3 regions of the Colwellia sp. BRX10-4 genome follow, and region 1 is predicted to be linked to each of the others. Evidence: predicted binding sites of a transcription regulator. Region 1 holds the regulator's gene; each other region holds the start of a gene.
What was found. Region 1 encodes sigma-54, which starts transcription at its own class of promoters, with help from an activator protein. Its sites were predicted from a motif close to GTTGGCACGNNNNTNGNNT; they were not measured.
Positions count from the first base shown of each region.

Region 2: H4J67_RS16790 (DUF2884 family protein) is a predicted target of sigma-54. The motif match lies at 5,853-5,871, and genes of this name have one in related genera.
Region 3: H4J67_RS20720 (PEP-CTERM sorting domain-containing protein) is a predicted target of sigma-54. The motif match lies at 2,406-2,424, and genes of this name have one in related genera.

Region 1 is NZ_JACGVZ010000001.1:23,593-31,712, forward strand. Features, by position in the region: gene rapZ (RNase adapter RapZ) at 1-71, opposite strand, end outside; gene ptsN (PTS IIA-like nitrogen regulatory protein PtsN) at 103-558, opposite strand; gene hpf (ribosome hibernation-promoting factor, HPF/YfiA family) at 604-891, opposite strand; gene H4J67_RS00140 (RNA polymerase factor sigma-54) at 915-2,423, opposite strand; gene lptB (LPS export ABC transporter ATP-binding protein) at 2,503-3,234, opposite strand; gene lptA (lipopolysaccharide transport periplasmic protein LptA) at 3,231-3,773, opposite strand; gene lptC (LPS export ABC transporter periplasmic protein LptC) at 3,754-4,320, opposite strand; gene kdsC (3-deoxy-manno-octulosonate-8-phosphatase KdsC) at 4,317-4,862, opposite strand; gene H4J67_RS00165 (KpsF/GutQ family sugar-phosphate isomerase) at 4,864-5,829, opposite strand; gene H4J67_RS00170 (calcium/sodium antiporter) at 5,873-6,856, opposite strand; gene mlaF (phospholipid ABC transporter ATP-binding protein MlaF) at 7,173-7,979, shown strand; gene mlaE (lipid asymmetry maintenance ABC transporter permease subunit MlaE) at 7,979-8,120, shown strand, end outside.
Region 2 is NZ_JACGVZ010000026.1:45,566-53,685, forward strand. Features, by position in the region: gene H4J67_RS16750 (1-acyl-sn-glycerol-3-phosphate acyltransferase) at 1-96, opposite strand, end outside; gene hpf (ribosome hibernation-promoting factor, HPF/YfiA family) at 410-766, shown strand; gene arfB (alternative ribosome rescue aminoacyl-tRNA hydrolase ArfB) at 890-1,303, shown strand; gene H4J67_RS16765 (peptidylprolyl isomerase) at 1,314-2,084, opposite strand; gene lepB (signal peptidase I) at 2,383-3,045, opposite strand; gene H4J67_RS16775 (RNA methyltransferase) at 3,478-4,026, shown strand; gene H4J67_RS16780 (cold-shock protein) at 4,309-4,515, shown strand; gene zapE (cell division protein ZapE) at 4,835-5,758, shown strand; gene H4J67_RS16790 (DUF2884 family protein) at 5,924-6,733, shown strand; gene H4J67_RS16795 (EAL and HDOD domain-containing protein) at 6,865-8,091, opposite strand.
Region 3 is NZ_JACGVZ010000016.1:86,149-94,268, reverse strand. Features, by position in the region: gene recQ (DNA helicase RecQ) at 1-111, shown strand, start outside; gene H4J67_RS13320 (hypothetical protein) at 623-778, shown strand; gene H4J67_RS13315 (hypothetical protein) at 939-1,358, shown strand; gene H4J67_RS13310 (hypothetical protein) at 1,458-1,784, shown strand; gene H4J67_RS20720 (PEP-CTERM sorting domain-containing protein) at 1,758-2,231, opposite strand; gene H4J67_RS13300 (acetyl-CoA C-acyltransferase) at 3,478-4,662, opposite strand; gene H4J67_RS13295 (MerR family DNA-binding transcriptional regulator) at 4,914-5,315, shown strand; gene H4J67_RS13290 (isovaleryl-CoA dehydrogenase) at 5,355-6,524, shown strand; gene H4J67_RS13285 (carboxyl transferase domain-containing protein) at 6,648-8,120, shown strand, end outside.

The DNA of each region.
Region 1 (8,120 bases):
AAATCTTCGAGTACACGTAAGGCGACACTTTTACCTGACCCTGAGCGACCACTGACTATCAAGAGTTTCATTTGAGTTTTCCTGGGTTATTATTAGATTTTATTAACGTTGAGCATGCTTTATTATAGTAAAAAGCTCTTGCGAATCTTTGCATTTTCTTATTTGCTTTGCGAATTGTTTAGTACTAAATATTTGCGCAATACTTTGTAAGGTATCTAAATGTTGTTGGCAGTTTTCTTCGGGTACAAATAACGCAATAATAATATCGACAGCACGGTTGTCTATCGCATCAAATTCAACGGCTTGTTCACTGGTCAGCAATACAGCAATAACTTGTGACGTGTTAGTTAATCGACCATGAGGAATCGCAATGCCATTTCCTATACCGGTAGATCCAACTTTTTCACGCGCCATTAAGCTTTCGAATAATTGATGAGTATCAATATTGTCGAATTTTTTTGCCGCAGTTGTGCTAATTATTTCAAGGAGTTTTTTTTTGCTTGTACCCTTAATTGCACACAGGGTGCAATCAAGGGTAAGGATATCTTGCAACTTCATTATACTACTTAGATTCTTTGGTGAGTGAACAGGCGATAAACAGCATTAATGCTGATTCGTTTTACCTTTGTACTTTAATATTTGCCGGTCAAGCTTAACAACAAGACTATCAATAGAGGCATACATGTCAGCATTTTCAGCTTTTGCATGTAAATCAGAGCCACTAACGTGAACAGTCGCTTCAGCAATTTGATTTGATTTTTCAACGGTGAGAACAACATGTACATTATTGATATGATCAAAATGTCGGCTTAATTTTGTCATCTTAGTCGTGACGTTTTCTCGTAAAGCTTCGGTAATGTCAACATGGTGGCCAGAAAGATTAATTTGCATAAGCTTAATTCCTCATCTTTTCGTTAAAGTAAACTTTTTCGTTGGTTAGAAGGTGGAATAGAAAGTGACTCTCGATATTTTGCTATGGTACGTCGAGCTACATTTATCCCTTGGTCGGCTAATAAATCAGCCATTTTACTATCACTAAGTGGTTTTGCTGGGATTTCGGCGGCAACAAATTTTTTGATTAGTGCACGAATAGCTGTTGATGAGCATTCGCCACCGCTTTCGGTGCCAACATGGCTTGAGAAGAAAAACTTCAGTTCGAAAATTCCACGTGGCGTATGCATGTACTTTTGTGTTGTCACTCGTGAAATGGTTGATTCATGCATATCGACAGCTTCGGCAATATCATTTAAAACCATTGGACGCATGGCTTCATTACCATGTTCAAAAAAGCCAATTTGACGTTGCACAATACAGTTTGACACTTTTAATAAAGTATCATTACGGCTTTCTAAGCTTTTAATAAACCATTTAGCTTCTTGTAAATTTGAGCGAATAAATTGTGTGTCCGCTGTCGACTTCATCGAACGTGACATCGAAGCATATTGCTGATTCACCGAAAGTTTTGGCGCAGTATCAGGGTTTAATTCGACCACCCAACGGCCATTTTTCTTTTCAACAGACACATCAGGAATAACGTACTGGTCGTCACTCTTCATCACACTATCGCCGGGTCTAGGGTCAAGTGATTGAATAAGACGTACCACTTCGCGCAGTTGGTCTTCTTTCAGTCGAGTTTTACGCATTAATGTACGATAGTCTCGGCTACCCAGCAGATTAATATGGTCACGCAAAACTAACTTACTTTCTGCTAGCCAAGGTGTAGCTGGGTCAAATTGATTAAGTTGAATGATTAAACATTCTGAAATTGAACGAGCAGCGACGCCGACAGGATCAAAGAGGTTAATACGTTTTAGTACCACCTCTATTTCATCAAGCTCTACTCCTTCAATGGCAACACTTTCTAAAATGTCTTCACTAGATACCGTTAAGTAACCGGCGTCATCAACCGCATCAATAATTGCTGTCGCTATAGTGCGGTCTGTTTCGGTAAAAGGGCTTAATTCCATTTGCCAGCGCAAATGATCTTGAATAGAGTCTTGGGTCTCGCCTTGGTAAGTATAATCTTCTGAAGAGGGGCCTGAACTTGAACTTGCTGCACCAGCTGTGTAGTTATCATCCCAAGTGGTATCCATGTTTAATTCTTCAGGGATATCGTTTTTGTCCATGGCTTCAGTAGTGGTGATTTCATCAATGGTAGGCGTAGCGTCTTCGCTACCATCAGAAGCCGGGGCTTCTTTAACATCACCAGTACCGGCAGTGTGAGCTTCTTCAAGGTTGTCAGTACTTTTATCTTCGGGATTATTTGAAGACTCATCCATTTCTAATAATGGATTGCTTTCTAAGGCTTCTTGAATTTCTTGTTGAAGCTCTAACGTAGACAGTTGCAGCAATTTGATTGCTTGCTGCAATTGTGGCGTCATGGTTAATTGTTGTCCTATGCGGAGTTGTAGAGTAGGGCGCATTTAGGTCATTAACTTCCTATTATTTTTAATGGGATATTTTCGTTTTTTTCATACGAAGATATTATTCACTTACTGACTACTATAGCGTGAATTGTTCACCAAGGTATACATCTCTTACATGTTGATTTGCAAGAATTTGATCTGCAGTACCTTCTGCAATAAGTTCACCATGACTAACAATATACGCATGTTCACATACATCGAGAGTTTCACGTACATTGTGATCAGTGATCAACACACCAATGCCACGTTCTTTTAAGTGTAGAATAATTTTTTTAATATCACCTACTGAAATTGGGTCAACACCAGCAAAAGGTTCATCTAATAAAATAAATTTTGGTTCAGCAGCTAAAGCGCGGGCAATTTCTACTCGGCGGCGTTCACCACCCGATAAGCTCATGCCTAAATTATCTTTGATATGACCTATGTTGAATTCTTCAACAAGATGTTCTAATTTTTCTTCACGTTCAGCATCTGATAATTCTTTTCGTGTTTGTAAAATAGCCATAATATTATCGTAAACACTGAGTTTTCGAAAAATAGAGGCTTCTTGTGGTAAATATCCGATGCCTTTTCTAGCACGCTCATGCATAGGCGCTAACGTCAGGTTTTCGTCATTTAAAATAATATCGCCACTATCACTTTCAACCAAACCAACGATCATATAAAAAGAAGTTGTTTTTCCGGCACCATTTGGGCCCAGTAAACCGACTATTTGTCCTGCTGAAACTTGCATACTGACATTTTTAACCACTTTTCTGCCTTTATAGGCTTTGGCAAGGCCTTTTGCCATTAGGGTGCTAGTGCTCATAAATTAATTTTTTCCTGAGTTTTCGCGTCTGTGGTTGTCGCTTTAATTTTTTCTTTTGGCTGAAAAATCGTTTTAGTGCGTTCGTTAGATTTACTTTCAGCATTAACATACTGAGTGGCAATATTGTAAGTAATTCTACTGCCACTAACTTCACTGCCTTCTTGCTGTAATAGCGCATTTCCTGAAATGATCACTAAATTATTTGCAGGCTCATATCTTATTTCGTCGGCTTGTAAGCTAAGTGGAGTGCCATCGGCTAAGGTTTGTTTAAAGGTTGCTGGCTTCCCTTTAGCGATGTAGGTTTTTTCTTCACTGCCTGATTGAGTCAGCACTTGTACTAAATCAGCACGTATAACTAATGAACCTTGAGTGATCACCACGTTATCAATATAGCTGAATATTTTATTTTTAAGATCAACGGCTTGTCTTGAAGCGTTAATTTCAATCTTTTGTTTTATATCAAATTTTTCAGCGAAAGCTGACGAAAATAGCGGAGTTGATAACAATAAGCACAGTAGGCTATTTTTTAACAATTTCATAAATTGATTTCACATGTTTAGTTAGTGTCATTTGGTTGGTGTTTAAGTCGACAATTAAACCTTTACCATCGATGGTAAATCCTTTACCGATAATTTTAATTTCTTGTTCTGAACTTATGATGTTAGTTTTTAGATCAAGTTCAAAGTATTTTCCTTGAACTTCTTGTAATAAGCTATCGGGATCTGTTGCTAACAGGCGGACATGCTTTTCTAATTTCACCCGGTTGTTATTGTATAATATGCCTTCATTGGCAGATATTTTCCATGCGGGCGCATCATTTTTTGGATGAAGTGTGTATTGAGGAAACTCAAAGTTGGTAATACTTAACTCAGGGTAATGTTCCATACGATGGGCATCAACAACATAAGCTAAACTTCCTTGATGTTTATAAACATTACTGTGTAAATTTTCGGCAATAAAATCAGGGGTCAGCGTCTTATCAATCGCTTGTAACTGTGGTGCTGAGGAATTTCTCCATTCAATTATACCGTAAACGCCTCCCGCAATTAGAAAAAACAACAAAGTTAAACTATAAAGTCGATTCATATACTCGCACCCGAAGCATTTGCTAAGGTGTTTTGGCTAAGCATGATTAAATCGCATATTTCTCGAACAGCACCAAAACCGCCATGGTTAAAAGTGGTGTAATTTGCGATAGATAAAATACTTGGGTGGGCATCTTGAACAGCAATACCCAAGCCTACGGCTTTGATACACTCATAATCAGGCATATCATCACCAATATAAGCAATTTCCTCGAGGGATAACTTTAATTGCTTAGCCATCGTTTTCAAGGCGGGTAATTTATTTTCTTCACCTTGCACTATATATTTAACATTTAAGGCTGACATACGTGTTGCGACAATATTTGATGTTCTCCCGGTGATCACCGCTACATCGACACCGCTGGCGCCTAATGCTTTTATGCCGTAGCCATCTTTAGTGTGAAAAGCTTTTAATTCTTCACCATCGTTACCCAAATAAATACGGCCATCAGAAAAAACGCCATCAATATCACATATCAGTAGCTTTATTGTTTTCATGGTATTGAATGCTGTGTCAGTAATTTCGCCATAGAGTGTTTGCATATTAGATAAGACCTGATTTTAGTAAGTCGTGCATATTCATTGCGCCAATAGGTATATTATTGTCATTAACAATAATTAAACCATTAATTTTTTTGTCTTCCATGATCTTTAAGCCTTCGGCGGCTAGCATATCTTGATGAGCTACAGTGGGATTTTTTGTCATCACTGATGCAATAGTATCGAGATGTATATCAATACGTTCATCAAGAATACGACGTAAATCTCCGTCAGTGAATAAGCCTTGTAATTGACCACTCTCGTCGACTACCGCCGTCATCCCCAAACCTTTTAACGATACTTCAACCAACGCATCCTTAATTTTAGCATTAGCATTTACAGTTGGTAAGCGCTCACCACTATGCATTATATCGCTAAGACGAAGTAATAGGCGTTTTCCTAAACTACCACCGGGATGAGAGAGTGCGAAGTCGTCAGCGGTAAAGCCGCGAGCATTTAATAAGGCAACAGCGAGTGCATCACCCATTACTAGGGTTGCTGTGGTACTTGATGTTGGCGCTAATCCTAGTGGACAAGCCTCTTGTGAAACAGCAACACAGACATGGGTATCGCCTAGTTTTGCTAAGGTTGAGGCTGGATTCCCCGTCATCGCAATAAGTTTAGCGCCAATACGTTTTATGACTGGCACTATTGCTAACACTTCACTGGTTTCGCCCGAGTGCGAAATAGTTAACACGACGTCATCACCGGTAATCATACCTAAATCACCGTGACTTGCTTCACCAGGGTGAACAAAAAAAGAAGGTGTACCAGTGCTCGCCAGCGTTGCAGCAATCTTGCCACCGATATGGCCTGACTTGCCCATGCCAGCAATAATAACCCTACCTTTACAGTTAAACATTAACTGACAGGCATATTCAAAGTTCTCATCAATGTACTGGGCTAACTCTGCAATAGCCTGTTGTTCTATGTGAATAACGTCTAACGCTAGTTGTTTAAAATCGTTCATTATTAGCCCGTTTTTATTTTGTAAATTGCTATTATAGTGTTTGTTATTGCTTTATTTGACTAAAAAGTAGCGCTTGATAAGCGATAAAAGCGCCTATTAATAACAAACCTTTTAAGCGGCCAATGCAAAACTTTCCGGCACGACGAGTAAAACACAGTATAAATAATAATACGGTAACGCCAAGCATGTAAGGAGCGTCACGTGCTGCGGCATCTGAATCTACTTCGCCCGGTGCAATTAAGCCAGCGAGCGAGAGTACGGCCAAAATATTAAAGATATTAGAGCCAATAATACTCCCTAGCGCTAAATCATCTTCTTTCTTGATAATACTCATAATACTTGCCGCAAGTTCTGGCAAGCTTGTGCCAACGGCAATAACGGTCAAACCAATCACTAAGTCACTGATGCCAAATGCTTTAGCAATAAAAACGGATGAATCGACCAGGTAGCTAGCACTCATAGGTAAGAAAATAATACCAACGACTAGCCAAAGTAAAGATTTAGGTTTGCTAACCGCGTCTGGCACTTCTTGTTCTGCTTCAATGATCAATGGATCATCAATTGGCCGAGTTTTAGAGGCTCTTATGGTGATAAAAAGTAACGCAAATATATAAACAAAAAAGCCGATCATCAGTGATAAGCCTTCGTTAAAGCCAAAGTAATCGTCAGAAAGCATCCAATAGGCTAGGGCGGTAACAATTAAAATTAATGGAATTTCTCGTCTTACCGTTGATGAGGAAACGTTTAAAGGTTGAAATAATGCTGTTATACCGAGTACCAAAGCAATGTTAGTAATGTTTGAACCGATTGCGTTACCGATAGCTGTATTATTGTTACCGTCTAAAGATGCTGTCGCTGCAATCATCATTTCTGGAGCAGATGAACCCATGGCAACAATAGTTAAACCAATAATCATCGGTGAGATACCAAAATTTCTTGCTAATGATGAGGCACCAAAAACAAATTTATCAGCACTCCATACCAGAGTAACAAGTGAAACAAGTAAAATTAGAATCTGTAATAACATTAAGGGCTCCTATATTAAGAGCGTAAATTGTCGCTGGTTGCGAAGCAAAAACAAAGAGAAATAATCAGATCTTGGTAAAAAAGTGCCCAAAAGGCGGTTTTTTTACATGCCATTGTTAAAAAATAGCCAAAGTAAAAATTTCGTTAAAGCAAAAATATATCTTCTGAGAGTAAAATCTTACACTTTATTACGTTTTTACACGCTTTCTTACGATTTTTATTTACATTTTTAACGCAATTTTAATGACGTTTTTTGATTGCTCAGGTAAAATTCACCTGACTTTAATAATAACAACCAGTGACGTTATATAAATCTTATGCCTGAAAACTTGGTCGATATCCAGAACCTTACGTTTAAACGTGATGAACGAGTGATCTATGATGATATTAGTCTGTCGATCCCTAAAGGAAAAGTTACCGCGATAATGGGGCCAAGTGGTATTGGTAAAACCACCTTATTACGTTTAATTGGCGGTCAACTCAGACCAAATTCAGGTAAAATACTTTTTGACGGACAAAATATTCCAACATTATCACGCAGTGCACTTTATGAAGCGCGTAAACGTATGAGCATGTTGTTTCAAAGTGGCGCGTTATTTACCGATATGAGTGTTTACGACAATATTGCTTTTCCGATGCGCGAACACAGTACCTTGTCAGAATCGTTAATTGAAAAAATGGTATTAATGAAACTTGAGGTCGTTGGTTTACGCGGTGCACGAAATTTAGCACCTGGCGAACTTTCTGGTGGCATGGCACGAAGAGTTGCCCTTGCCCGCGCTATCGCCTTAGACCCTGAACTTATTTTGTATGATGAGCCTTTTGCGGGACAAGACCCTATTTCAATGGGTGTTATTGTTCGTTTAATAAAAGATTTAAATGAAGCATTAGGTTTAACCTCAGTTGTGGTCTCACATGACGTTACAGAAGTAATGAGTATTGCCGATTACATTTATATTATTGCTGAAAAGAAAATTATTGGTCATGGCACACCGTCAGAGATAAGTAAGCAAACATCACCACTGGTGCAACAATTTATTCAAGGTGAGGCTGATGGTCCCGTACCATTTCATTTTCCTAGCGCCCCTTATCAAGATGAATTAATGGGTAAGGAGCCTAAATAATGAATAGTTTACAAAGTTTAGGGCATAACATTATTGCCACGATTACGGGATTAGGGCGAGCAATAGTTTTATTACTTTCTGCATTGCTTCATGTGCCGAATGTACGTAAAGGCTTCCCTCTATTGGTGCAGCAGTTATATT
Region 2 (8,120 bases), on a different contig from region 1:
ACTAGCAATAGAAGAAAGTAGCCCTTGGTCATTAATCAGTTTTCGGATCACAGTTACAACCTCATCGTCACGATAAGGGCGAATATCATCAAACATGTAAGGTCTCTTTACTGCTTAACAGCGATTAATTAACTTAAAAATTGGCGGATATTATAACCGTTTTTTAAATGAAAAGGCTCCTATTGTTTATGCTTTACTTTTTTAAATAATATAATTTCATTAACTTAGGGATAAATATTAATAATAATATAAAAAATGAGGCAAAATCCAAATAAAATGTATAATTTTTGCTACAGTTAATTGTGTAAGCTCTTTTATGAATTAATTTCTATTTTTTTCATACTAAGGCCTTGCGTTTTTCGACTTTACCCTCAAGTCTTAAATAGAGCAATAAACAAAAGGAATACCTATGAAAATAAATCTTTCAGGTCACCATGTAGATGTTACCGATGGTGTAAAAGAACATATCGATGAAAAATTCTTAAAAATTTCTAACCATTTTCCAACGCTGATCTCATTAGACATTATTCTTTCAAAAGAGCATGGAAAATATGGCGCAGAAATAACAACAAATTATGAAGGTGGTCGTATTGCTGTATCAGCAGAAGACGATGTTATGTTTCCCGCGATTGCTAGTGTAGCCAAAAAGCTTGATGCCGCACTTAAACATAGAAAAGGCCAATTAAAAGCAAATTTACACAGTAAACCTGTTTCAGTTACGCCTGAAATTGCCCATGAGAAAGTTCAAGAAATGAATTTGAACTAATTTCAAAGTAGTTATACTTAAATGTTTACGGGAGCTATTGCTCCCGTTTTAGTTTCTAGCTTATTATTATCATTATGAATGGTATACTTAACGTGTGAATAAATAAGGTAGTAGAAGTAAAATATGTTGGCCCTTTCAAATAATGTCTGGTTAGATCAAAATGAACTCGAGTTAACCGCTATTCGTGCACAAGGGGCGGGAGGACAAAATGTCAATAAAGTATCATCAGCGATTCATTTACGCTTTGATATTAAGGCATCGTCTTTACCTGATTTTTATAAAGAACGTTTATTAGCATTAAAAGATAAACGTATCACTAAAGAGGGAATTTTAGTTCTCAAGGCGCAACAGTATAGAACACAAGAGAAAAATCGTGAATCTGCACTTGAGCGTGTTGTTGAAGTAATTAAATCAGCAATGGTTATTCAAAAGGTTCGAAGAGAAACTAAACCATCAAAAAACTCCAAAAAAAGACGTTTAGCGGGTAAATCTCACCGCGGTAATGTTAAAGCACTCCGCGGCAAGGTCACTGACTAGTTAATATCGTTTAAGATATTTTCATTTTACGTCGTAAGCCGACTAAAGATAATGTCAGTAATGCAAAGTAGGATAAGCTACCGCCACCGCTACTATCACTTGAACTGCTCTCCTGATTAATCAGCGTATTTTTTACCGGAGATAGGCTTTCAGCCGTTGTTGTTGAACTATTTGAAATGGTAACAGCACGAATGGTTACAAAATTCTCATCTGCAGGTACAAAATTACTATTAGCACATTGCTCGTCGGTATAATCTGGCATTGGTATACTTTGACAAATGGGTAATTGGGCTATTTTATCGATATTATCCATACCTTCAATAACTTCACCAAACACCGTAAAACCACCATTTTGTATATCTAAGTTAGCGCTATTATCTTTATAATTAATATACCACTGACTGGTTGCGCTATTAGGACTGTTTCCTACTTTAGCCATCGCGACAGTTGCTCTAACATTTGAATACAAGGGTTCATTTTTTATAGAACTATCGACATCAATGGCCGTTAATGGAAAGTTTCCGTTAAATTCAAAGCCTCCCGCTTGCATAATAAAGTTAGGCACTAAACGATGAACAACAGTATTGTTGAAATCCCCGTCATTAATGTACTTTAAAAAATTTTCTACTGTTGTAGGCGTGGTTTGATCGTGTAAGTTAATTTTGAAATTCCCTTGAGAAGTTTCAAATTCAACAATTGTTGCATTACTCGATACTGATAATAGTGTCGCAATAGAAAATGCACCCGCTAGTACGAGTGACTTAGGAGAATTTTTATACATAGTAACCTTAAGTTTATTAGGGATAATAATAGTTGAATACAATGCTAGAGATACTAAAAGTATTAGTCTAAAACAACAAGAGCTTTTCTTACCTGTAAATTTGAGTTTGTGGTTGTAGCGTTTTTTTTCAGCATATCAATGAGGCTATAAAAGTGGTGAGAGCTGATAACGTATATCGTTATTAACGACATACGTTAAATAAATACCAGTATCATCAAAATTTAAATAAAAACAGTTGTCTGAATTTATCTAATGTAATTTAAGATCTGAGGCAAAAGTACTAGCAGTTCACAAATATTTAAAGTGAATGAAAAAAACGATTAGTGCGTGGTAAAAAGTTATTATTGTAATCTAGAGAAAAAGCGACTTGACTAGATCTACCAACAATTTCCTTCCTTGGCACTAAGCCAATTACCCGGGAATCTGCACTATTATCTCGGTTGTCGCCTAGAACTAGATACTGATCAGTAGGCACGATAACTTGGTTGAAGTTATCAAGTTGTGAAGCCAACTTACTGGTTCGAATAAAATGTGGTTGGCCATTTATCGTCTCAACCTTGTCGTGGTAATTGTTCGATGGAAAGTTTGTTGTTGATTCTTTTTTGTAGCTAATGACTTGGTTGTTTATAATTAATTTATTGTTTTTCATGGTAACAGTATCACCTGGAACACCAATTACACGTTTTACTAAACGTTTATCTGATACCACTGAATCAAAAATAATGATGTCATTGGTTTGTGGTTCAGAAAGTGCAACAAGAGAAATATGTGTGAAGGGTAAGCGAATATCATAAGCCATTTTATTAATAAAAATCCTATCGCCTTCAACAATTGTTGGTTTCATCGAACCAGTAGGTACGTCACTCCAGTCAGCGACAGCGCTACGAAAAACCAACATTAAACCAATAAAAATAAATAATAACTTATTTTCTTTCCATAGTTTTTTGAGACTATTTTTCATTATCTTTCCTTTTAAATATTGATGACACAGGTATAGTTATTGATAGAAAACCCTAGTTTATTATGACCATTATTTTTTGATTTGTTGCTTATGAAATGTAACGGATTATGACAACTTTACTGTTTGATAAGAATAGATCTCATGAATAATACGTTATTAATAGCTTTGTATCATTTTTAAAAAATAAATTTAGTTGGTCACTTTACTTACTAGTGTGAAACTTACTTAGTGCTCATATCACTATAGGTTTCGAGCTTAAACTATAGGTTTCGAGCTTAAACTATAAGTCGCTAAGGTCGAACAGATAAATTAAATGTTAACTGTAGAACAAATAAAAAATTATTATTTACTTGAGTTTTTTATTAACGCTAAGGAAAATTACTGTAGAATTTAGCTGTATTTGTAAAGTAACTAACCAAAACGATTATATTAATGACTAAAAAGATAAAAGTACCGTTAAAACATAAAAACGCTGAATCAGCTGAGATAACATTAGGTTTAACCGATCCTAAAAGCCCAAGTAATGTTGGTGCTGTAATGCGCGCAGCAGGATGTTATCAAGTTGATAGCGTACTCTACAGTGGTGTTAGGTATGCAAGAGCCGCGAAATTTCATACCGATACACAAAGTGCCAGTAAAAAAATACCTTTAATTGGTGTTGAATCTTTGGTGGAAAGTTTACCCGAAGGGAGCAGGCTAATATGTGTTGATTTAATTGAAGGAGCGGTGCCATTGCCGGCTTTCATTCATCCTAAAAATGCTATGTATGTGTTTGGCCCTGAAGATGGCACTATTAGTCAGGCTGTTATCGATAAAGCTGATGCTGTGGTATATATTCCAACGAATGGTTGTATGAATTTGGCAGCAACAGTAAATGTTTTGCTATATGACCGCTTAGCAAAGTCTGCAATAGCTATTGGTGACAATGAACTTATCCGAAAAAGTAGAGATACAAATAACACGGTAAAAGTGAAACAGTAAAATGGCTTGTTGATAGTGTTAATCTTACGGTTTGTTCATAAAACAAACAAAAGAATTAATAAAGTCGATAAAAAACTTGACTCTTTCTGCCAACGATATACAATGCACGCAGCTAGAAAGTACTACCTATATTTATGTACCAAGTTTCGAAGTTATGTTAGTAGCTCGTCCTGTTTAATAAGTCATAGCAACACTCTCAGCATCATCGTTTTAGCGGATTAAATTTATTTAATTGCTAGAAAAAAATTAAGATTAATTATATTAAACAAATAGGATACTATTATGTCTACAACTACTGGTACAGTAAAATGGTTCAACGAGTCTAAAGGTTTTGGTTTCATCGAGCAAGAATCTGGTCCTGACGTTTTCGCACATTTTTCTGCAATCTCTGGCGACGGTTTTAAAACTCTAGCTGAAGGCCAAAAAGTACAGTTTACTGTAACTCAAGGTCAGAAAGGTCCTCAAGCTGAGAACATTCAAGCTCTTTAATTTTGTATCTTGAGCTAACTTAGGTTACCTTATACAAATAAATTGCTAAAAAGGGTAAGACTTATGTCTCACCCTTTTTTTGTGGGAAAAATTTAGTTTCAACGTTTAAAACTTAAGATATGCTTTCAGCTTACCAAGCTCTATCTACTTCGAATAATTTTAAATACGATTATGCACAAGTTAATGCCGTTGCCAAACTTGATGATCTTTCTGAACAAATCTATCAACATGAGCGTAAATCTTGGCTTGCTAAACGACTGAAAAATCGTCTGCTATTCGTGGTATTTATCTTTATGGGAGAGTCGGTCGTGGTAAAACCATGCTTATGGATCTCTTCTTTCAAAATTTAGCCGTTACTGCTAAAAAACGTATTCATTTTCATCGTTTTATTGAAGAAGTACATCAACAATTAAATTTATGTACAGGACAAAGTGACCCATTAACGTTTATTGCTAAGCAATGGGCTAAAAAGATCAAAGTACTGTGTTTTGATGAGTTTTATGTTTCAGATATTGGTGACGCTATGTTGCTTTCTGGCTTATTTCAGGCGTTCTTTCAACAAGATATTATTTTAATCGCTACCTCTAATTGTCGACCCGAAGAACTTTATCGTAATGGGTTACAGCGTGAAAGATTTTTGCCAACCATCGATTTAATTAATCATTATTGCCAAGTGTTATCGGTTGATGGTGCTGCAGATCATCGCTTAGAGCATTATGATGAAACCGCAATTGCATATCGTGATTATACTTACCCATTAAATAACAAAACGCTTAGACAAAGGTTTTTAGATATTACGGGCATTGTGGGTACTTCAGGTAATATAACTGTTAACCACCGTAAAATCCCTTTTCAAGCGAAAACAGACACTATTATACTTTTTGATTTTTATGCACTATGTTCAGGCCCTAGAAGTCAGCGAGACTCCATTAGCCTAGCTGATCATTTTAAACTGGTATTGCTTGGCCAAGTTCCTCAATTTGACGGAGAGCGCATAACGTCTGTTATATCGGGTGTAGAAGATGACTATCAACGCGACGGTAAATTATTAAGCCAACTTTGCCATTTAGATGACGAAGCTCGGCGCTTTATTGCTGTTGTTGATGAATTTTATGATAGAAATATACGACTTATTATTAATACTGAAGTTGATATAATTGAGCTTTATCAAGGACAGCAATTAAGTTTTGAATTTGCTCGCTGCCAATCCCGTCTCATTGAAATGCAACAATTAGCATATTAACCAAAAATGTGTTTATTTCACTAATAATTAGTATTTAATTTTTAGTTTGTTTTATGGATTTATTATATCTTATTGAATTTTATTGGTTTTACTAGTTGGCACTAGTTTTGTAATGTCTATATTAAGTTAGGCATTATTTAATCGATAACAATCGAAGGGCATAATATGAAAACACTCATCGCAACATCACTTATATTGGCAAGCAGCACTACGTTCGCTTCCACCGCATCTTTTACAAATGACTCATGCAATGCAACAATATCTGGTGGTATTAAAATTACGCCAACCGCTATTGAATTCTCTAAAAGTAAACTGCCACTCTATAAAATTGTTGATAATGAACGATTATATGTCAATGGTGTTCAAGTTGACTTAACAGATAATCAGCAATCCTTGATTCATGATTATTCGTCTGGCATTAGGGCTGCAGTTCCACAAGTAAAAAGTGTTGCATTGGATGCTATCGATCTTGCGAATGACGGCATTAACTTAGCGTTTAATGAGTTACTAGGTCAAGATAATACGCTGAGTGCTGAAATTACTAGTCAACTTTCAGAAATACGTAAAGAAGTTGATCTGGGCTTAACCAGTGATAATGACATTTATTTTGATGAGGATGGTTTTTCAGGAGAAAACTTTTTCAACGAAGATTTTGAGCAACGTATTGAAAGTGCGATAGAAAAGACGGTGCAAAATTCGATTGGTAGTTTAATGATAGCGGTAGGTCAACAGATGCTTTTCTCTGGTGGCGATATGAACGCTTTTGAATCTCGTATGGAGGATTTCGGTGAAAAAATGGAAAACGAAATGGAATCTCGTGGTGAACAAATTAAAAAAAGTAGTAAAGTACTTTGTCAATCTGTTGTCGACATCGATGCACTTGAAGACAGGTTAACTAACGAAATAATAGTGTTAAAAGACTTTAATTTATTAACCACTACTGTTTCATCTAAAAACACTAAAGAACTTATGTAATGTTAACTAAATACGGATAAACTTCTCTAGCGCCGATTATAACATGGGCGCGTTATTCTCTAATTATTGACAATAAAAAACGAGTAAACAATTTGGTTACTCGTTTTTTGTCAATTGAACCACTGACTTAATTAACTGCCATTGGTCATTTGTGACTGCTCGTCAGCCCATGAAAGTGCTTGGTTGTAATCTCTAATGACTTTTTCTTTTTCTATACCTAACTTATTCATAACAACAATGGTTTTATCCCATTGTGCATGCTCAATGTACTCTAATAACTGGATTAATTCAGCCAATACACCTTTCTTAGTGAGTAAAGAGTCCTTTATCTCTTGTGCAAGTGGTAACTTTTCTAAAACAGTTTCAAGTTTTTCATCTAAAATGGCATCAATTAATGATAATAAGCCCGTTAAGAATGCAATCGATGAATCTATTGGAGCACTAATATCCTTTGAGAGAAGTTCACAAAATTTAGCACGAGCCATCGCTGAATTAATTAACTCTGAAGGTTTGTCAGGGTTAACATTTATAGCAAACATCAAACCTAAAAATCGTTTTAATTCTTGTGATCCTAGAGTTACAAGTGCTTGTTTTATTGTTGATATTTCATTGCGTCTGCGAAATGTTGCCGAGTTAACATATCTTAATAGTTTATAAGAAAGTGTTACATCGCGTTCAAACACAGAAGTAATACTGATTAAATCTAATTCGGGTTTTGATGTTTCATAAAGTAACTCAGCCATGGCAATCTGTGATGGAGAGAGACTTTTAGTTTTTATCATCTCAGGCTTAGCAAAGAAAAAACCTTGGAATAGTTCAAAGCCTAATTCTAGTGCTTGATTATACTCGTCGTAAGTTTCAACTTTTTCTGCAAGCAACTTAATATCAGGGAAATTAGCAATCGCTTGTTTAACTTCTTTAATTTCTTCAATAGTGGATATTTTCCAATCTATTTTTATTATTTTGATATAAGGGAAAAAATGTATCCATACTTTTTGATGTTCATAATCATCGAGCGCTAATGTATAACCTTGTTCATAAAGGTCTTTGCAAATAGCTAATAACTTTTTACCCGGTTTAACCGTTTCAAGAATTTCAACGACGACTTCATCGGTGGTCAGCATATTTGCGTAACCAAGACTCAATGTTTCAAGGGTAAAATTGATAAAGGCGGGCTTATTACCAGTAAACTCTCCTATACCTAAGTTAAATTTACTTGCTTCAATCATTTTTGTGGTGGCTTCATCGCCATCAATATCAGGAAAAACGTTGTCAATGCTGTCTCTAAATAGTAATTCATAGGCAAAAAGATTTTTGTCTTTATCTAGAATGGGTTGCCTGGCGGCATAAAAATACATAAAAATTCCTGATATTTTCGTAACTATAT
Region 3 (8,120 bases), on a different contig from region 1:
GATATAGCCAGAGCTAATCCCAAAAACTCAGCACAACTATTAAACGTTAATGGTATAGGTAAAACAAAACTTGAGCTTTATGGTGAAAAAATTATCGCACTACTTCACTAGCTAAAACGCTTATTGTTGGTTCTGAATAAAGTTGTAAACTAACAAATAAAGATAGAAATAATAATATTAAATAAAGTCCCAGCATTTTTATGTTGGGGCTTTTTTAGTTAAAGTATATAAAGCTAAATAATCTCACGCTTGTAAGGGAATATATGAATAACTGTAGAAGTAAGATAAAGATGCAAACCGTTAAATAAAATCAGAAACTGGAATTATTACGATTAAGCGCCGAAAATACCTTTCAAAAAATTAATTAAACGTTGAAATAGCTAACTCCTAAAATATAACTCTAAGGGCAGTAGCCACAAACCACAAACCTGACCTAATTCACTAGTCAAAACAACCCTGTGTTATGTTCACTTTGATACGGTAGCCGACATTAACATCAATAGCTTTTTGAGCTTTTTGCGGTGATCAGAAGAAGTAGTTCTACCTTTATCCTGATAGAGAACTAAGCCACCTAACCGGACAAACAAGAGTCTCCATATCGAAATAGAGAATTAGTCTCCTCATGCTCTTAGCGATAACCTTTCTAGGTTGCTTTTTAGATATTAAAACGGCGTCTATGATGAGCAATACTATCGCTGGTGTAGATCGAGCTAAAGACGTCATTCCCGCTTGTGCAAAAGCGGGTATTGCGCGATGCTTAATGCATGCTAAACCTTAACGATATCTTCAACTCAACCGCACTCGATACCGCCTATACATGGCTGTGTAAGCAGCGGGCTAACTTCCCACCCAATGCCGACATCTGGCATCTGCGCTTTCACTGGACCGCAATCCGCAAGCAACTGCTGCAATCCCTCAACGACCAACGCTGTAGGTTAATGCCGCTCAGTGTGATCACTAAGGCCAATGGTGAGGCCATCCATCTGTGGTCATCTCAAGATGCACTGGTACTAAAGATGTTAGCCATGGCGTTACCGGATGCCTTGGCATTATCCCCTCGCTGTACCCATATCAAAGGGCATGGTGGATTAAAGGCCACCGTGAATACCCTGCACTCAGCCCTACCCGATTACAGCTATGTTATGAAAACTGATGTAAAGCACTACTACGAGTCGATTGACCACACAATATTACTCCAGCAACTAGATAAAGACATTGCCAACCCGTTTGTCTGGCGCTTGTTAGTGCAGTTTGTGAAACGCACAGTTGAAGTGGGCGGTACGTTTAAGTCTATTCACTGCGGTATATCACGAGGCTGCCCGTTATCACCGGTTATCGCGGCTTATTACTTAAAATGATTGGATGAGCAGATGGAAAGTTACCCTCGCTATTTTTAGCGCCGTTTTATAGACGACATTATTGTATTAGCGAAGACCCGCTGGCAGTTACGTAGAGCAGTGAGGGCCGTCAATCAAGCGTTTAACCGTTTGAAGGTCGAGCAAGCGCCGGACAAGAAATTTATTGGAAAGATATCAAGAGGTTTTGATTTTTTAGGGTATCAATTTGGCAAAGATAAATTAACCGTGTCAAAACGAACGGCACACAATCGCTTTCGTCGGTTAACGCAGCTTTATGAGCAAAAAAAGCATCTACCCAATTGGCAGATACTTCTTGATGATTATCGACGACGTTGGGTTACATGGGTTTATGCAGGCATTCCGTCATCGATAATTAATTTCGATAATGGCGAAGCTACATTAAGCTTTTTTCTTAAAGCGACGTGATGCAAAACCCATTAAGCCTAGTGCGAAAATAGCAAGTGTTGATGGCTCCGGTACGGAGGCCGCTTCGACTCCCGCATAGGATAAACCGAATGTGCCAGCGGCTCCTCCCCAGCCATGTACAAGCAAATAATATTGCTGATTTAACGTACTTCTAAAATCATAATCAGAACAATAAGTCGAAGATGATCTGTCGCATAACCATGGATGGTGATCATTAGCGAGCGCTTGTAATTCTACTATTGGGCTAATGTGACCTGTATATACCGATAATAGTGTCTCGTAGTTTGTAGCTATATCGTTCGTATGGAATGACGTTCTTAATCCATTACCAAAGAATGTATACCAGACACCGGGAGAGGTAATGCGGACGCCATCATATGGTGCGCCGCTATCAATCGTTGCGCCAATTGTGGTGCCAATGACCAATCCACTAGCTGATGAAAGCAATTCGGCCCCTGTAACATCATCGTTTATAAGGCTGGCATTAGCCAAACTACTGACTGTCCAAACCAATCCGGCAAAAACAGATCTTAAAAATTTTAAATCCATATGGTATTCCTTTCCACATTTTAGCTTGATTATGCGCGACACTTCAAAAGCGTTGCAAACAGGATGCAATTATAGCAATAATCAGGCCAAGTAAAAATATTCCATTATTACAAGCACTTAAATATTAATTAAAATGTATTGAGCTTGATATGTAAAAAAACCTGACACAAAGCACAAAAAAAAGGCTCTATTGGCTGAGCACCCACGACCAAGGCCGATCTGATACGACGATGATGGCTGGCGAGGCCAACCACTTTCTAATTCTGTTTGATTTGCCTAGTAACCACAAACAACCAGCTGCAACAGTAAAAAATATCTACTGAATCAAAAAATGCCCATCCTCCCCAGCTAATTTACCAAGGTGAGGGAGCAATAAATTATGCTTAAAGCGCAGTGAACTAACTTTTATTTAACGGCAACCCCGAATTTAACGCCTATGTGACTGCCCTCTCTCACTTGACGGGTAAGCCAGTGCTTGCGCAACCTTGTTTGGGCTGAGGTGGTTTGAAAGCGAGCTATTTTTGTGATTACTGTCCATATCGGGTTCACGAACCTAGCCGAGCGCTTGATCTGGCTCGACTCAGAGCCATTTTAGTGGTTTTCGACCCTATGCTAACTTTGCGATATCGAGGTGACTTCCGCTATCGTCAGCTATTATCTACACTCGAACATTGTAAAGAAACCTGACACATTGAGACATCGAATGGGCTGTGGCCTCCATAACCTAACCGCTCCGGCAATGGGGCCGCATTGGGTTGCGATTCGCCACTCTTTAGGATTGCTGCCTATGACCGGTTTTGGCTATGAGTTGACCTAAAGAATAGCCAGCAGATAATGTCAGCGATGCGCAGAAGACATTAACAAAGTTATTTTATAATGTGTTTCGAATGATTATTAAGGTTCACTTATGCCTGTTGAAGTCAGGTTCAAACTTTATTTGACGTGTTTTTTGGTACTTTTTTAATAGATAAAACTTACTGCCACATTTGTTTCGATATTTATTTAGCTTCTACACTTATCTTTGTTCAAAAAGAATCTGTGCAATCATTGAGCATTAATAAAAAAGCCGCTATGACTTAACATAGCGGCTTTACAAATTTAATTTTTATCAGCATTATCTGAAAATAACAGCGAACTTAATGGCCTAAAACATTTCAACCGCAATCGCTGTAGCTTCACCACCACCAATACAAAGAGAGGCTAAACCTTTTGATAAACCTTTGTTTTTTAATGCATGGATTAACGTTACCATAATACGAGCACCACTAGCACCTAAAGGATGACCCAGTGCACAAGCGCCACCATTGACATTGACTTTTTCAACATCTAAGGCTAATTCTTTAATCGCTAACATGGTAACCATGGCAAATGCTTCATTAATTTCCCATAGATCAACATCTGCAGCCGTCCAGTTTGCTTTTGCTAAAACTTTATTCATTGCGCCAACGGGTGCTACGGTAAACTCTTCAGGTTTTTGTGCATGCGTTGCATGAGCAACAATTTTACATAAAGGGCGTAGACCACGTTTTTCTGCTTCTGACTGTTTCATCATCACTAATGCCGCAGCACCATCTGAAATAGAACTAGAGTTCGCAGCCGTAATAGTCCCGTCTCTTTTAAAAGCAGCACGTAATGAAGGTATTTTATCAGGGCGGGCATTACCCGGCTGTTCATCTATTGCAAAGACAGAGTCGCCACGACGAGATTTAATCGTTACTGGCGATATTTCATTTTCGAAAGCACCGCCAGCAATCGCTGCATTGGCACGTGCTAATGAGCGAATAGCATATTCATCCATGTCTTCACGAGTAAACCCAGCATCATCGGCAGTTTCTTGTGCGAAACACCCCATAGCTATGCCGTCATAAGCATTTTCTAAACCATCAGTCATCATATGATCAAGAATTTGACCATGCCCCATTTTTATACCACTGCGACCTTTAGGTAAAAGGTGCGGTGCATTAGTCATGCTTTCCATACCACCGGCAACAGCAACATTAATAGAGCCAGCCATCAGTGAGTCATGTGCTTGCATTGCAGCTTTCATTCCAGAGCCACAGACTTTATTAATGGTGGTACAAACTGTTGATAATGCCAAATCAGCCGCCAAAGCTGCTTGACGAGCAGGCGCTTGTTTTAAACCTGCAGGCAATACACACCCCATGATTACTTCATCAACTTGATCGTTAGCAATATTTGCCGCAGCAAGTGCGCCGCGTATAGCCGTTGCGCCTAAGTCAGGTGAAGTTACAGCAGATAATCCGCCCATAAAACCACCCATAGGGGTTCTAGACGCTGAAACAATAACAATAGGATCTGTAGTAGACATGAAAGCTCTCCGAGATAAAAATAAAAAGGGATAAATTAATGATTAACACCATAACTTATATTTGACGTTTACGCCAACGTAAACTTTAATGGTGAGGACAGAATTATAACCGATTTATATAGTAATGATTTTACCTGAGTGGGTAAATTGTTGATGGGATATTTATTAGCAGCTTGATAAAAAAAGCTCTTACTTTACGTTAACGTAAACTTCCTGTAAGGTGAGTGTATAACATAAATGTAGAGTTTTTCATGGCAGAATTAAAAGCACGGACTTTTTCAATCAGCGATCTTTCTAAAGAGTTCGATATAACGACTCGCAGTATTCGTTTTTACGAAGATCAAGGCTTGCTTGCCCCTACTCGCAAAGGACAAACTCGAATTTATAACCAAAGAGATAAAGTTCGACTAAAGTTAATTCTACGCGGTAAACGCTTGGGGTTTTCTTTAGCCGAAACCGGTCGCATCTTTGAGTTATACGACTTAGATAATACCAGCGCCAGCCAATTAAAACTGATGATGGATATTATTGAGCAAAAAAAATCAGACTTACATCAACAACTCGACGATATAAAAGTGGTGTTGATGGAATTAACAAATTTAGAAGAAAGCTGTTTAGCTACTTTATCAGCTATCGACAATACAAAAACCTAACGCATAACTTTACGTAGCTAACTAAGCTAAGGAAATAACATGATTTCTACCTTTTCATCATTAAACTTTAATCTAGGCGAAACCGTTGAGATGATCCGCGAGTCAGTTAACGCTTTCTCTCGTGACGAAATTGCTCCACGTGCCGCACAAATAGATATTGATAACGAATTCCCAAATGATTTATGGCGCAAATTTGGTGATTTAGGCTTATTAGGCATGACCGTTGACGAAGAATATGGCGGTTCAGGTTTAGGCTATTTAGAACATATGGTGGCAATGCAAGAAATTTCACGTGCGTCTGCTTCTGTTGGTCTAAGTTACGGTGCTATGTCTAACCTTTGTTTAAATCAATTAAACAAAAACGGTTCGCATGAACAAAAAGCTAAATATTTACCAAAACTTTGTAGCGGTGAACATATTGGCGCATTAGCGATGAGTGAGCCTAATGCAGGCTCTGATGTAGTCAGCATGAAATTGCGCGCCGACAAAAAAGGCGATAAGTATATTTTAAATGGCAACAAGATGTGGATCACCAATGGTCCTGATGCCAACGTTTATGTTATTTATGCAAAGACTGATACTTCAGCGGGTTCAAAAGGTATTACTGCTTTTATCGTTGAGCGTGATTACCCCGGTTTTTCTCGTCATCAAAAATTAGACAAATTGGGTATGCGCGGTTCAAATACCTGTGAATTAGTTTTCCAAGACTGTGAAGTACCAGCAGAAAACATTTTAGGTGAAGAAGGTAAAGGTGTTCGAGTCTTGATGTCTGGCCTTGATTACGAGCGTATCGTATTAACCGGTGGGCCATTAGGTATTATGGATGCGTGTATGGACTTAGTTGTTCCTTATATTCATGACCGCAAACAGTTCGGTCAATCCATTGGTGAATTCCAATTGATCCAAGGTAAAGTTGCCGATATGTACACCCAAATGAACGCAGCTAAATCTTATGCTTATCTATGTGCACAGGCGGCCGACAGAGGTGAAACCACACGTAAAGATGCGGCTGGTGTTATCTTAGTTGCTGCAGAACTTGCAACAAAAATGGCCTTAGATGCTATTCAATTACTTGGCGGTAATGGTTACATCAATGAATTTCCAGCAGGTCGTTTGTTACGTGATGCTAAATTATATGAAATTGGCGCAGGTACTTCAGAAATTCGTCGTATGCTGATAGGTCGAGAGTTATTCACCGAGTCTATATAAGGTTATAACTTGCTACAGCCTCTCGATTTAGAGAGGCTGATGAGAGCCACACTGCTCTTGTTTAGCGCGTAACATTAAAGCTAATGTTCTTACTGATAAAATTCCATAATAAAGGCAAATATCGTGGCTAAAATAATTTCAAAAATCAATGTACGCAGCCCAGAATTCATTGAAAACGCTGCTCATATGCAAGTTCAAGTAGACGATTTAAAAGTAAAGCTTGAGCAAATAAAATTAGGTGGCGGACAGCGCAGCTGTGATCGTCATCTATCTCGCGGTAAATTATTACCACGCGATCGCGTTAACGCCTTACTTGATGCTGGCTCACCATTTTTAGAATTATCTCAACTAGCCGCTTATGAAGTTTATGAAGCAGATGTTCCCGCTGCTGGTATTATCACCGGCATTGGACGAGTTGGAGGACAAGAGTGTGTTATTGTCGCTAACGACGCTACCGTAAAAGGCGGTACCTATTTTCCACTAACGGTAAAAAAACATCTTCGCGCACAAACGATTGCCCAAGAAAACAACTTACCCTGTATTTATTTAGTCGACTCTGGTGGCGCTAACTTGCCTAACCAAGACGAGGTTTTTCCTGATAGAGAACACTTTGGTCGCATATTCTTTAATCAAGCAAATATGTCAGCACAAGCGATACCGCAAATTGCTGTTGTTATGGGCTCTTGTACTGCAGGTGGCGCTTATGTACCCGCAATGGCCGATGAATCTATTATTGTTAAAGAACAAGGCACTATATTTTTAGCTGGACCGCCGTTAGTTAAAGCGGCGACAGGCGAAGTCGTTAGTGCTGAAGACTTAGGTGGCGCAGACATACATTGTCGTACCTCAGGTGTTGCCGATCATTACGCACAAAATGATCATCACGCTTTAGAAATTGCCCGTAGTATCGTCGGTAATTTAAATCGTGTTAAACCGGTAACCATGAATATTCAACCTATGGTTGAGCCAGCTTATGACGCACAAGAAATATACGGTGTGGTACCCAAAGATGCTCGCCAACCTTTTGATATTCGTGAAATTATAGCCCGTGTCGTTGATGGTAGTAATTTTGATGAATTTAAAGCTCTTTATGGCACGACTTTAGTGTGTGGTTTCGCACGGATATTTGGCTACCCCGTTGGTATTATCGCCAATAACGGCATTCTCTTTGGCGAATCAGCTCAAAAAGGTGCTCATTTTATTGAATTATGTGCACAACGAAAAATTCCTTTAGTCTTCTTACAAAACATCACCGGATTTATGGTCGGTAAGCAATATGAAGCAGGCGGTATTGCTAAGCATGGCGCAAAAATGGTCACCGCCGTTGCCACGGCACAAGTACCCAAGTTTACCGTGCTAATTGGTGGTAGTTTCGGCGCAGGTAACTATGGTATGTGTGGTCGTGCTTACGATCCACGCTTCTTATTTATGTGGCCAAATGCCCGTATTTCAGTGATGGGCGGCGAACAAGCGGCTGGCGTTTTAGCACAAGTTAAACGTGACCAAAAAGACAAACTCGGTGAACCGTGGAGCGAGCAAGAAGAAGCTGACTTTAAACAACCGATTATTGATACATATGAGCATCAAGGCCACCCT